DNA from 4 places in the Salipaludibacillus agaradhaerens genome. Region 1 is predicted to be linked to each of the others. Evidence: riboswitches for the same ligand, from Rfam matches in the RefSeq annotation. Region 1 holds a riboswitch; each other region holds the start of a gene.
The links. Region 1 has a riboswitch for thiamine pyrophosphate ahead of thiM (hydroxyethylthiazole kinase). Riboswitches for the same ligand answer to the same signal wherever they lie in the genome.

Region 2: another riboswitch for thiamine pyrophosphate. It lies ahead of BK581_RS05250 (thiazole synthase); the one in region 1 lies ahead of thiM (hydroxyethylthiazole kinase).
Region 3: another riboswitch for thiamine pyrophosphate. It lies ahead of thiW (energy coupling factor transporter S component ThiW); the one in region 1 lies ahead of thiM (hydroxyethylthiazole kinase).
Region 4: another riboswitch for thiamine pyrophosphate. It lies ahead of thiC (phosphomethylpyrimidine synthase ThiC); the one in region 1 lies ahead of thiM (hydroxyethylthiazole kinase).

The regions. Positions count from the first base shown of each region.
Region 1 is NZ_KV917378.1:1,619,164-1,622,324, reverse strand. Features, by position in the region: gene thiE (thiamine phosphate synthase) at 1-224, opposite strand, end outside; gene thiD (bifunctional hydroxymethylpyrimidine kinase/phosphomethylpyrimidine kinase) at 221-1,051, opposite strand; gene thiM (hydroxyethylthiazole kinase) at 1,064-1,861, opposite strand; TPP riboswitch at 1,941-2,044, opposite strand; gene BK581_RS07785 (nitric oxide synthase oxygenase) at 2,134-3,161, shown strand, end outside.
Region 2 is NZ_KV917378.1:1,090,310-1,093,470, forward strand. Features, by position in the region: gene thiH (2-iminoacetate synthase ThiH) at 1-357, opposite strand, end outside; gene BK581_RS05250 (thiazole synthase) at 606-1,379, opposite strand; TPP riboswitch at 1,464-1,569, opposite strand; gene BK581_RS05255 (HPr family phosphocarrier protein) at 1,604-1,846, opposite strand; gene BK581_RS05265 (NUDIX hydrolase) at 2,297-2,926, shown strand; gene BK581_RS05270 (YrhC family protein) at 3,069-3,161, opposite strand, start outside.
Region 3 is NZ_KV917378.1:2,248,267-2,251,427, forward strand. Features, by position in the region: gene BK581_RS10500 (GyrI-like domain-containing protein) at 367-846, opposite strand; TPP riboswitch at 1,143-1,255, shown strand; gene thiW (energy coupling factor transporter S component ThiW) at 1,361-1,855, shown strand; gene BK581_RS10510 (WD40/YVTN/BNR-like repeat-containing protein) at 2,184-3,089, shown strand; gene BK581_RS10515 (flavodoxin) at 3,113-3,161, shown strand, end outside.
Region 4 is NZ_KV917378.1:2,564,506-2,567,666, reverse strand. Features, by position in the region: gene thiC (phosphomethylpyrimidine synthase ThiC) at 1-1,153, opposite strand, end outside; TPP riboswitch at 1,297-1,411, opposite strand; gene BK581_RS11940 (hypothetical protein) at 2,093-2,518, opposite strand; gene BK581_RS11935 (voltage-gated chloride channel family protein) at 2,494-3,161, opposite strand, start outside.

The DNA of each region.
Region 1 (3,161 bases):
GGGATGTGATGTTCTTGGCAAATCGCTTGTAATTCACAGGCTAATGCCAGTTTTTTGTCCCCAGTCAGACTGTTTGTACCTTTTTCGCGAAATTGAAACATTGTAATACCACCTGAAATCGCTTCTCGTAAAATTGTTGGAAGTGGACGATTCACATTCGTGCTACCGCAAATGAAATAAAGACGTAAGCGAGAATTGACGTCATCTTGTGTGTACACGCTCATTCAGTGATCACCTCCAATTCATGTAATGGTTCATTGTAGAAACGTGGGGCAGCGTGATTCGTCGGGCCAGGCCCTTTGCCAACAGCAAAACCATGTTTAATCGCTACATGGATAAATGTCTTCGCTTCTTTAACAGCGTCTATTAAAGGGAGACCTTTAGCTAAATGAGCTGTAATTGCGGCGGCATATGTACAGCCAGTCCCGTGGGTATGACGGGTGTTGAGTCGTGGAACTGATAAGTAAACATAAGTCGTTCCATCATACAAGAGGTCAACAATTTTAGTTTCATCAAGATGATGACCGCCTTTAATTAATACGGCACGAGCTCCCATCTCGTACATCATTCTGGCTGCTTCTTTTCGTTGTTCCAAAGTGGTTAAGGAGCGACCAGTAATTTCTGAAGCTTCAGGAATGTTTGGCGTAATAATTGTTGCTAACGGAAATAGTTGTGTTTTAAGTGCCTCAATGGCATCGTCTTGGAGAAGTTTCGCTCCTGATGTAGATACCATGACAGGATCAATAACTAAATTTGTCCAATTATAATTAGCGGCTTTTTCAGCAACGATTTTAATCGTCGGTTCGTCAAATAACATGCCGGTTTTAACCGCATCAGCACCAATATCATCCGCCACAGCTGTAATCTGTTGCGAGATACCTTCGGGTGGGACAGGATACACCCCGCTGACACCTTGACTGTTTTGTGCGGTAATGGCAGTAATCGCACTCATACCAAACACGTCAAGTTCCTGAAAGGTTTTAAGGTCCGCTTGAATACCCGCTCCGCCTCCGCTATCAGAGCCGGCAATCGTAAGAGCTTTAGGTAACATTATGTTGTCCTCCTAAGAATGAATCGAGATGAGTTGCTCAATATCTTCTGGTTTTAAGTCATAAAGGGCGTCGAGAAAGTGCATTTGAAAATGGCCAGGCCCCATATTGTCACGACGTGTTGCAGCATGTTCAGCGGCTACCCCATAAAAGCCAATGGCAGCGGCGGCAGCTTCGACGACATTATCATGGACAGCGATAAAAGCACCTGTGACAGCACTTAATAAACAACCAGCTCCCGTAATTTTGGATTGAAGAGCATGACCATTTTCAACGGTGTACGTTATGTGACCATCGGTAATGACATCTGTTTTTCCGGTAAGTGCCGTCACGGTTTTCCATTTTAATGCAACATTTTTTGCAATCTCAGCCGCATCAGTTACTTCAGCAGTAGAATCGACGCCTTTCATTTTGACATTCTCGTCTGAAAGGTTAGCAATTTCGCTAGCATTACCCCGTATAAGCGTAATATCAAGCTCGTTTAATAATCGTTGGACCGTTTCTGTTCGATAAGGTGTCGCCCCAGCACCTACTGGATCAAGGATAATAGGAACGCCCGCTTTATTTGCTGCTTTACCAGCAAGTAGCATGGCATTAACAACCGGTTTAGTTAACGTGCCAATATTAATGACTAACGCTTGTGACACACTGGCCATATCGGCTACTTCTTCTTCAGCATATGCCATAACAGGACTGGCACCGAGGGCATAAAGGCCATTTGCTGTGAAATTTGTTACCACCACATTTGTAATGTTGTGGATAAGCGGAGATTTTTCTTGAATAATGTTTCGTAATTCATTAACAGGTAACATCTTCTAACCCCTTTCCTTATTTTACATCTTTTAGAAGTAAAATGAAACATAAAAAACCGTTCGCGCAGAACGAAAGGTGAAAAGAGTCGTTCCACTTTCCTACGCTGGCATGCTGTTCCAGATCAGGTTCAAAGGGATTAAGCAATCGCTTATCTCAGCCCGAAGGCACCCCTAGTGGTTAAACTATTGTTTTTTCTATCATCTCTATACTATCATAATAATAATTAGAGGAACAAAAAAATTGAGAAAGTATAACAAAAGTGAGGGCAATCATGACAAATTTATTCAAAAAAGCGGAAGCGTTTGTTCGGACATGCTATCAAGAGTTAGGAATGGAGGACAAAATAGAAGAGCGTCTTATGACGATAAAACAAGACATTCAAGAGACGAATTTTTATGAACATACGTTTACAGAGCTAGAGCATGGGGCTAAAATGGCGTGGCGAAACGCTAATAAGTGTATCGGTCGTCTGTTTTGGCATACACTTACTGTACGTGATGCCCGTTTGTGTACTGACGAAGAAGCGGTTTTTAACGAATTAACGACACATCTACACTTAGCAACTAACGGTGGTAAAATCAAACCAATGATGACCTTTTTTGCACCAAGAAAACACGGTGAAGAGCCTGTGAGAATACTCAACCATCAGCTTGTTCGTTATGCAGGTTATGAGGCCGGACCACATATAATAGGTGATCCAGCGTCGCAGTCATTCACAGCTTTATGCGAATCACTAGGATGGCGTGGAGAGGGATCAGCTTTTGATGTTCTGCCACTGGTGATTAAATTGGGTGATGGCAGTGTGAGATGGCGTGATTTGTCTGAGGACGAGGTACTTCGAGTGCCGATTAGTCACCCGGATACAGATAAATTAAATGACTTACAGTTAGAATGGTACGCCGTGCCAGCTATTACTGACATGATGGTTGAAATTGGTGGGATCGAATATCCAACAGTGCCATTCAACGGCTGGTATATGGGGACTGAAATCGGCGCGAGGAACTTTGCTGATGAACAAAGATATAATTTATTACCTATCGTGGCTGAGAAATTAGAGTTTGATATGACAAAGGCTTCATCGTTATGGAAAGACAAAGCATTAGTAGAGTTAAATCGTGCCGTGCTGCATTCCTTTCAAAAAAAAGGTGTCAGTATCGTCGATCATCACACGGCTGCTGAGCAGTTCAAGCAATTTGAAAAGCGTGAGAAAGCGAGCGGTAGACCCCTTACAGGAACATGGAGCTGGCTCATACCACCTCTATCTCCAGCTACGACCCATATTTTTCATCAAGACTACAA
Region 2 (3,161 bases), 530 kb from region 1:
TCTATCGGAAATGATCTCTGCTTCTTTTCTTACTTCATCCATCGTCAGACGTCTTCGAGGAAAAGAATTATCTACACTAAAACTACAATATTTACAAATATTCACACAGTAGTCAGACAAATATAATGGTTGAAAAAGCAACATCGTTTTACCAAAATGCTGAACAGTTAACTGATGTGCTTTCTGAGCCATAACTTCTAAGTACGCTTCTGCCGCAGGAGACAGAAGTTTTAAAAAATCATGTTCATCTATTCTTGATTTAGTTAAAATCGTCTCAATCTCACTGGGAGATATTGATGCGAGATGATCAGCGATAGGCAACCCTTTTAAGTGTTGTAGTTTGTCATAAAAACTCACAATATGTCTCCTCTCTCCTGTTTTTTAAGAGCCATTTTCACAATACATACCACTAAATGTTTTTCGCCATTAGCTCTTCAGACAGTCAGCTGATCCTTCGGGGCATCATCTTTTACTGGATGCCTTTTTAGAGTGTGTGCAGAGACGATATAGCACGTTAGGCTTGTTCACGTTAAGATTTCAATTCTGCCGTTCATATAGCTTAATCTCATATTTGCCTCTTCATTTTTACAGGGAGCGATAATTTTTTAATCTAAAAACCCTGTTAATGGTGACGAAGCTTGAGCTTTTAAAGAGGTAGAGCCAAAACCTGATAAATAGCTTATCCTCCCTGCTTTAACTGCTAAATCAAATGCTCGCGCCATCTGAACTGGATCACCTGCTGTAGCAATTGCCGTATTAACAAGAACAGCATCAGCTCCCATTTCCATCGCCTCTGCAGCTTCTGATGGCTTTCCAATACCTGCATCCACAATAATTGGTACTGACAATTCATCAATCATCATTTGGATCATCTCTTTCATACGGAGTCCTCTATTGGACCCTATTGGTGATCCTAAGGGCATAACAACTTCGGCTCCCGCTTCTATCATTCTCTTACCTGCCATCAAATCAGGACTCATATAGGGTAGGACCACAAATCCCTCCTTTACTAAAGTATCTGTCGCCTTTAACGTCTCCTGGTTATCAGGTAATAAATATTTCTGATCTGAAATGACCTCAATCTTCACCCAATTTCCTAAGCCAGAAGCTCTCGCAAGCCTTGCGATTCTTATTGCTTCTTCCGCAGTTCGAGCACCTGACGTATTAGGCATCAGTATGATATTATCTGGTATTAATCTAACGATATCCTCTTCCTCGTTTTCAAAATTCACCCGTCTCATTGCTACAGTTACAACTTGAGTAGCTGCATGCTTAATCGCTTCCTCCATAACACGATGATCCCCATACTTGCCCGTGCCTAGAAACAAACGATTCTTAAGTTTTTTTCCACCAATAATTAGCGTGTCTTCATTCGTCATCGTTATATCACCATCCTTAATTTACTGCATTAAAAAAAGCGCCCTTGCAAAAAGGTGCGCTTAAATAAACATTAAACTCTTAAACTAACGTCTATTAAGCTTCCCTCCGCTGGTATTACCCATTTCAGGTTCAAAGAGTTGGAAAAATTCCTCTCAGCCGTCCTGTAGAACGGCACCCCTAGCTAGTAAATCTATTCATTTAAGTATGGAAAAAAAAATAAGTTCTACTGTTCAAAAAGATCTTCTTCAGTGATTCTTTTTAGAAATTGACTACTTTCTGACTCGTCCATCTCTAAATCAATTTCTTGTCCCGGCTGGAGAGACAATGCCAAAACACCTAAAAGACTTTTTGCATCAATCACCCAGTGATCTTTTTTTATAATAACCTTTCCGGAGACTTGACTGGCTTGGTTGACAAAAAAGCTTGCAGACTCAGCAAAAATAGGCTTTTTAACTGTTAACTTCATCCTTACACCTCCGTTCTGTTCTGCTCACATTATATCCAAAATTTGCCCAGATGCCAAGTGGAATTTTCCAATTGTATCTAATATTTAACCCTTTCTCAGCTAAAGTTTGATATGATGACATTAATAAGTCCATATGTATGAGGAATTTTTCTGTTATAACTTTTATTCCCACCCAGTGACTGACAAATATAAACATCGCTCCTTCATTCATGAGATTTCTTACACTTTCCTTGATAAGCGATAATAACGCAGTTTTCCTCTCCTATCATAAAACGAACCTTTAATCAGTGGGTGTATTGGTTCTTTCCCCACCAATTTGTAGTTGAGTCAATCAGGACTCTAGCGGCCGTTAGCTACCGCTAAATATATTTATCTCCCCTCTCATTTTTGAAGCGGGGGTTTTACGGACGATTATCTCTGATAAATTGAATGAAAGGATGACTTATCAACATGGAACTCATGCCTCAATCATTAAGAGAACATTTTAGACAAAAGAAAGCAAAGTTATTAGACATGAATAATTTTGTTTCAGCTGCTATTACAGTACCATTTATCGAACGGGACAATGAACTACATCTTGTATTTCAAATTCGATCACAACATGTTTCTCAGCCAGGGGAAATTTGTTTTCCTGGGGGAAAAGTAGAAGAGGGTGATACCTCTCTCAAGGAAACCGCTGTGAGAGAGTTAACCGAAGAATTAGGAATAGAAGAAAATAATGTGAGTATAATGGGGGAACTTGACTATATCGTCACACCTTTTAAATTAATCGTTTATCCTTTTTCAGGTATTATCTCTTCAGAAGCAACCTTCCAAGTGAGTAAAAAAGAGGTGGAAGATATTATTATAGCACCTGTAAGTGAATTACTAGTATTACCACGAGAAGAACATTATATAAGATTAAGTTTAAAGCCTGATAACAGCTTTCCTTATCATCTTATTCCAGAAGGAGAAAATTACAAATGGCGCACAGGTTACGTTACAGAACACTTTTATAACTATAATGGCCATATCATTTGGGGGTTGACTGCGAGAATTTTAACACATGTACTTGACGAGATAAAAGAAGCTAATACGTAACTAACTATATCCTAAACGGTAGCAATCAACTAAATTATTTACTGACTCAAAAAAGCATTTCGTACAATGGATTAAAAACTATGAAAACGAGTCTATCCTTTATGAAGGATAAACTCGTGGTAGGATCTATCTATTTATTAAGCTAGTCCTCTTCCTTCAAGAGCAACTGTTGCGTTTTAACTGCTACACCATGTAGGGAAACCGATAAGACTAACAATCCACCTACAGCTGCTAA
Region 3 (3,161 bases), 630 kb from region 1:
ATATGCAACTCTTTTTCAAAAAATAATGCATCAATGATTTCCCACACAATTCGACTCTTTCTTCCATCCCTTTTTAATTGCTTCCTATTCGAAACACGTACACGCCTTTTTTTCATAACCGTCTTTCATTAATTAAGAGACGGCTCAATAAAGAATTTTCAGCTGCATGATGCCATGAAGCCTTTCGCCTCATTGCCTCTTAACACGTTGCTGATCCTCCGAGGGGCCCATCTTTCACCACAGCCTTTTCTTAAATACAATCATGTGATAGATGATTTATTATGGTTCGCCTGTTCGTGTTAAATATTCACTCAAAAAAACTAGGAGATTGCTTTGACAACCTCCTAGTTTTACGAATGATAGGTCTTACCTGGCAACTGGGATATGAATCTCAAAGATCGGTTCATCAACTAATATTTTTTCGGCGTTATGAAGCTCAATCTTCAGGGGAATGTCATCAAAAGCGTCTATGTCTTCAGGCTTCAATGGCGTCAGACCTCTTTCTATTAACTCTTCTTTAATTTCCTTATACGTCTCACTAATATCTTTATCTTTTCGATGTTTATAAATAAGGTAATCACCTTCAGGAATAATCCGATATGTCATGCCACGGGGCACATCTGTGCCATTATCTACTTCCCAGCCACCGATGTACGTAAAACCATCTCTCCTGTCATGGGTAGACACTCCGATAAATTCATGGGGATTTACTTTTCCTTTGATGTCTTCTATTCGTTGTTTAGCTTCATTGATAACTGGGTGTATCTTTCCTTCAGCTGCTTCCTCAAATGTCCCTGCCCACTCTAACCCGATAATCAATCTCTCACGCATACCTCTTATTTTCATTTTCAATCCCTCCTACCAGTTTATAATAATTGTCGTTTATTCTTAATGTCTTATTCTTTGTTGTGATACCGCCCCTGTATAATGGGGGCTTGTCAGACTCTCTTTCCCGCTAGTTTTCTCTTCTACACTTTGTATTTTATCTTGTTTTCTCTCATAACACACGTACTTATTCTTAAATATGATGATTACTGCCTATGTATCAATCCCATTACTCAAGTATGATCTCAACAATATAGGGACTAAATTCTCTCTTTAATTGACTTTTAAGAGACGTTTGATACAATCTAAGAAACTAGATGAACTACTAGGGGTGTCCATAAATTTTGGACTGAGAGAAAGGTAAAAACCTTTTAACCCTCATGAACCTGATCTGGCTCATACCAGCGTAGGAAAGTAGTCACGTAACAGTAAACACGCATGTTTATGTGACCAGAGCCAGGTTCTTTCATCGTCATGAGAGGACTTGGTTTTTTTAGTCCTTTCATCAATTTAATTTTAGGGAGAGGCTCAACACATGACACGAACTTACAAATTAACATTAATGGCTATGTTGATCGCCATCGGACTAGTGGGAGCTATGTTTATATGGTTTCCTGCTGGTGTAGCGCGAGCATTTCCTGTCCAGCACGCTGTGAACGTCATCGCCGCTGTCCTTTTAGGACCTGGACCAGCCGTCTTGATTGCATTTGCTATTGGGCTATTACGAAACCTCTTAGGGATAGGGACATTGCTTGCTTTTCCGGGAGGAATGGTAGGGGCCTTATTAGCTGGCATCGCCTACCGGACTTTTAAGCATAAAGGTGCTGCTGCTCTAGGAGAAGTAATCGGAACAGCTTTCATTGGCTCACTTTTAGCTGTCCCTATCGCCCATATATTCTTAGGTCAAGCTGCCGGTGTATTCTTTTTCGTCCCTGGCTTCTTTGTATCCAGTATTTCTGGCGCTTTATTAGCATGGATTATCCTCTCACGTGTCCCCTCTCACAAATTACCTCACTCCTTTAAAAAATAACCTTATATTACTCTCATAAAGCTAAGCTTCAATCAGTGGGATTTTCCCTTCATCCCCCACTGATTGTTAGTTTAACTTTATGGACCTTTAGGGGCAGTTTATCCCCACCTTTTCTTAAGTTTTCAGGTGGGGGGTTTACTGCCCCTTTAGAGTGGGATAGAAAGTCCTGTAGGCAACAGGGCTTTTTATATGTATTTTCTTGCCAAGTACCGACAAATAAAAGGTGTCCCCATTACACATGAAAGACAATTACAAAAAAACATTGACAATGATAATCATTCTCAATAAAATCAATACTAGGCTAGTTATTTGAGATGAGGTGACCTTATTGCGTTTGTCTGACTGTTTTGAAGGGGCTACGGCGGTTGTTAGCGGGACAAACAGCGACTATTTCCTTGCTGTTTCCGATGGCATTTTACACATTACGAAAGAAGGCATTCATGAGAAAGCATGTGATGTAAAAGAGCGCATTTTAGATTTAACATCACGTGATCATATTATTGCCGGCTCTGGTGATGCTGGGAGATTTATTATTAGTTTAGACGCAGGACGTACATGGTCACATAAAAAACTTCCTACCTCGGCTTCTGCTTGGAGTATATGTATAAACTCAGCACACATGATCGTCACACACAGCAATTATCAACTTTATCTATCATTCGACTACGGTGACACATGGCAGACATATCAACCCTTCCAGCTCCTCGGCCAAGATCAACCAGCGATCCGCTCCATTTGCATTGATGGATCAACGCTTTACCTGGGCACAAAAATCCATTCCCGTTACGGGGGCGTATGGTCTGTTAATTTAACGAATCATCACGTAAAGCGACTCAAACATGATAGACGTATGATTGCCTCACTACTAAAGCGTGATAACACGCTCATATGTGCTGCTGGTACTTGCCGAAAAAATTTAGGAAGCGTTGATTTTGCCCAACTAGCATCACAAAACACCTCTAGCATAACTTGGAAAACGTGCCACGCTACAGTAAAAGAAGCATGTTATTTAGACCTTTCTGAACACAACGGGTACCTTTACACGACTACTTCCCACGATAAACAAGGCTTAAGCCACGTGGCGAGAGTCTATCTTTCTGAGCAGAAAATAGTACCATGTACACGGATTCACGGCCACGGTTGGCGTGTTACAAATCACGAGGATCGCTTTCTCGTAGCAGGGCTTTATGAATCATTATTTTCAACGTCTTACATGCCCCAGCATGTTCATTAAATTTCTAAAGGAGTTGTTTACTAATGTCCAAAGTATTACTCGTATTTGCAAGCATGACAGGGAACACGGAAG
Region 4 (3,161 bases), 950 kb from region 1:
CGATCTTGGTTAGTTCCCCAAGAGTTTCTAGCTCTGCAAATTGAGCTTCATCGTTTGCGTCTGCAATTGAGCCAGGGCGTAAGCCATCACCTAAAGAAAAAGCCACATCATACGTTTTCATAATCTCACAGATGTCTTCAAAATGAGTATATAAGAAACTTTCTTTATGATGATAGAGGCACCATTGCGCCATGATCGATCCACCTCTCGATACAATCCCTGTTAAACGCTTTGCTGTGAGAGGCACATATCTTAAAAGAACGCCAGCATGAATAGTGAAGTAATCCACACCTTGTTCTGCTTGTTCGATGAGTGTATCACGATAAATCTCCCATGTTAGGTCTTCCGCAATTCCATTCACTTTTTCAAGTGCTTGATAAATAGGTACCGTACCAACTGGGACAGCGGAATTACGAATAATCCATTCCCGTGTCGTATGAATGTTTTTTCCTGTTGAAAGGTCCATAATAGTATCAGCCCCCCAACGGGTCGCCCAAGTCATTTTTTCCACCTCTTCTTCAATAGATGAAGAAACAGCTGAATTACCAATATTCGCATTAATTTTAACATGGAAATGTCGGCCTATGATCATAGGCTCTGTCTCTGGATGGTTGATATTAGAAGGAATAATCGCTCGCCCTCTTGCTACTTCATCACGAACAAATTCAGGTTTCATATTTTCTCTTATTGCGATGAACGCCATTTCAGGTGTAATAATCCCTTTTTTAGCATAATGAAGTTGTGTGACATTTCGGCTTTTTTTTGCACGTAACGGCTTTCTTTTCAAACCAGGAAATACGTTACGATGTGCACGAGGATCATGTCCATCTTGATAGCCATTGTCTTGGGGCTTTATCTCTCGCCCTTCATATTCCTCTACATCATTTCTTTCTCGAATCCATTTGCTTCTAAGCGTAGGGAGACCTTTTGTTATATCAACGGCATAATGACTATCTGTATAGGGGCCGCTTGTGTCATAAACACGAACTGGCGGATTTTCTTCTTCCCCAAAGCTACCAGTAGTCGGGCTTAACGCAATTTCACGCATCGGTACTTTCATATCAGGTCTACAACCTTCTACATATACTTTTTTACTCCCTGAAAAGCTAGACATGATGGCAATGTTTTGTTCATTGAATGAAGATGTTGACATTGATTCAATCTCTCCCTTTTAAAAAATGTAGTAAGGGACGAGACCAAGAACATATCGAGTGGGACATGCCATAAAACAACATAAAAAAGCCGAATCCATAAAAGTAGACCCGGCTTTATATGTAGAAGTTAATTCATAAAAAAAGATGAGCTTTCTAACTTCCCCACGCTGGTATGATCCAGATCAGGTCCAAAGGGTCAAGAAACTTTAACGCGTTTCTGTCTCAGCCCAACTCATTGGACTCCCCTAGTTATTTCAATTGAATTTGTTTCAAGAATACATCAACTTCCATAAAAATGAAAGGGTTTTAAAAAAGTTAAAAGTAAACATTGAGTTATCCTCATAACGCTTTAAATGGCACGACTTTCTTTGAATCGTCCTTTCAACGCGAGTGGGCAGGAAGCTAGAGGTTATTTTGACGGTGAGAGCGCCTGTGGTAAGACTTGCTTTGACATATCGCTGAACCTTGAACAGGCAAGGCGCCATATTAAGACATCATACATCTGGTAGTAACTGAGTGAGGCAATTTCATCATGATGTTTAAAATACAACAGCACGTATAAATTGGAATAAATTTTCTTTAGTATGAGGGTGATAATTAGTGGGGCTTTCGTTCTCATCTCTATTTTGTGCCTGAGGTTAAAGACGGTTAGTTGTGATAAAAAAGGACAGAACATAAGACGACTCCCTAAGGATTAAGTGCAGTCTGAAGTGAAAGTCACAGCCATTATTGCAACTTTGGTCAATGTTTGCAGAGAGCCTTTTCATGATCAGACTCAACATTCAACAAACAAGTATACTCAAATATCTTGTGAGTTTAACTTCTCTGTTTCTTTTAGTGATATATATAGTTCCTGTCGATCAGGTTAACGATTTAGGGGAAGAAAAACAACGAAGCTATACAATAAGAATGTATCTTATGTATAGCTCTTCATAATTTTATGTTGCTACTGATTTTTCCTGTTTCCAAGTGTATTTGAAATTACAAGGCTTAAAAAGCTTAGGATTAATAAATTCAACTTTGTCCAATTCACCTGAGAACTCTTCAATAGAAAAATCTATTCGGAGTATTTTGCTTTTATTAATACATGTTTTGGCTTCCTTTTTTGAAATCATAACCCAACTATTTGTAGCTATATTGTAGGAGCTGTGAGCGAGAAGTAACTCTCCACTTATCAGTTGTAACTCAAGATGATAAGTTCCAGTCTTTGTAATAGGTAATAGCATAGAAGAGTTTCCTTTTAACTGTCCCTTTAAAGTTGACTCTCCTTGTTCTTTTCCTATAAGTATAGGTTTCCTAAGGAAAAAAAATATAAGGGAAATAGAAAGAAATGCAGAAATTAAGAAGTATATTTTCGTGACCATCCTACACCCTCCTTTAACTTAGGCGATTTTGGTAAATGACCTAGTGAACTTTCTTCATGATGTTCAAGAGAATGACATTTAGCTACTCCAACTCGTTGCGAGGTGTATATACCTGTATGTCCAGAAAACATATAACTGATGGCACAGGCCGTGAATAGATAGACCGCAGCCTCTGCTCCAAATAACTCAATTCCCATAATAAAACATGCCAAAGGTGTATTGGTAGCTCCTGCGAAAACAGCGATAAATCCTAATCCGGCAAGTAAAGGTGTAGGTACACCAAGAAAGCTAGATAGCGTGTTTCCTAGAGTAGCACCAATCGTAAACAGGGGGGTAACTTCACCACCTTGGAATCCTGCCCCAAGAGTAATTGTTGTTAATAACATTTTCCAGAAGAATGCAAGCGGTGAAACGTCTCCTTCAAATGATTCGTGAATTAATGGAAGGCTTAACCCAGTATAATCTCTAGTACCTAATATTAGAACAATAGTGACAACGATAGCCCCACCTACAAAACTTTTCATCATTGGGTTTTTGAAATAAGTCGAAAACAGTGATTTAAACCCTTGTGACAATTTACTAAATAATAGGGCTGTTAAACCGAAAATGATACCCGCTAGGATAATTTTTATTAATAAGATTA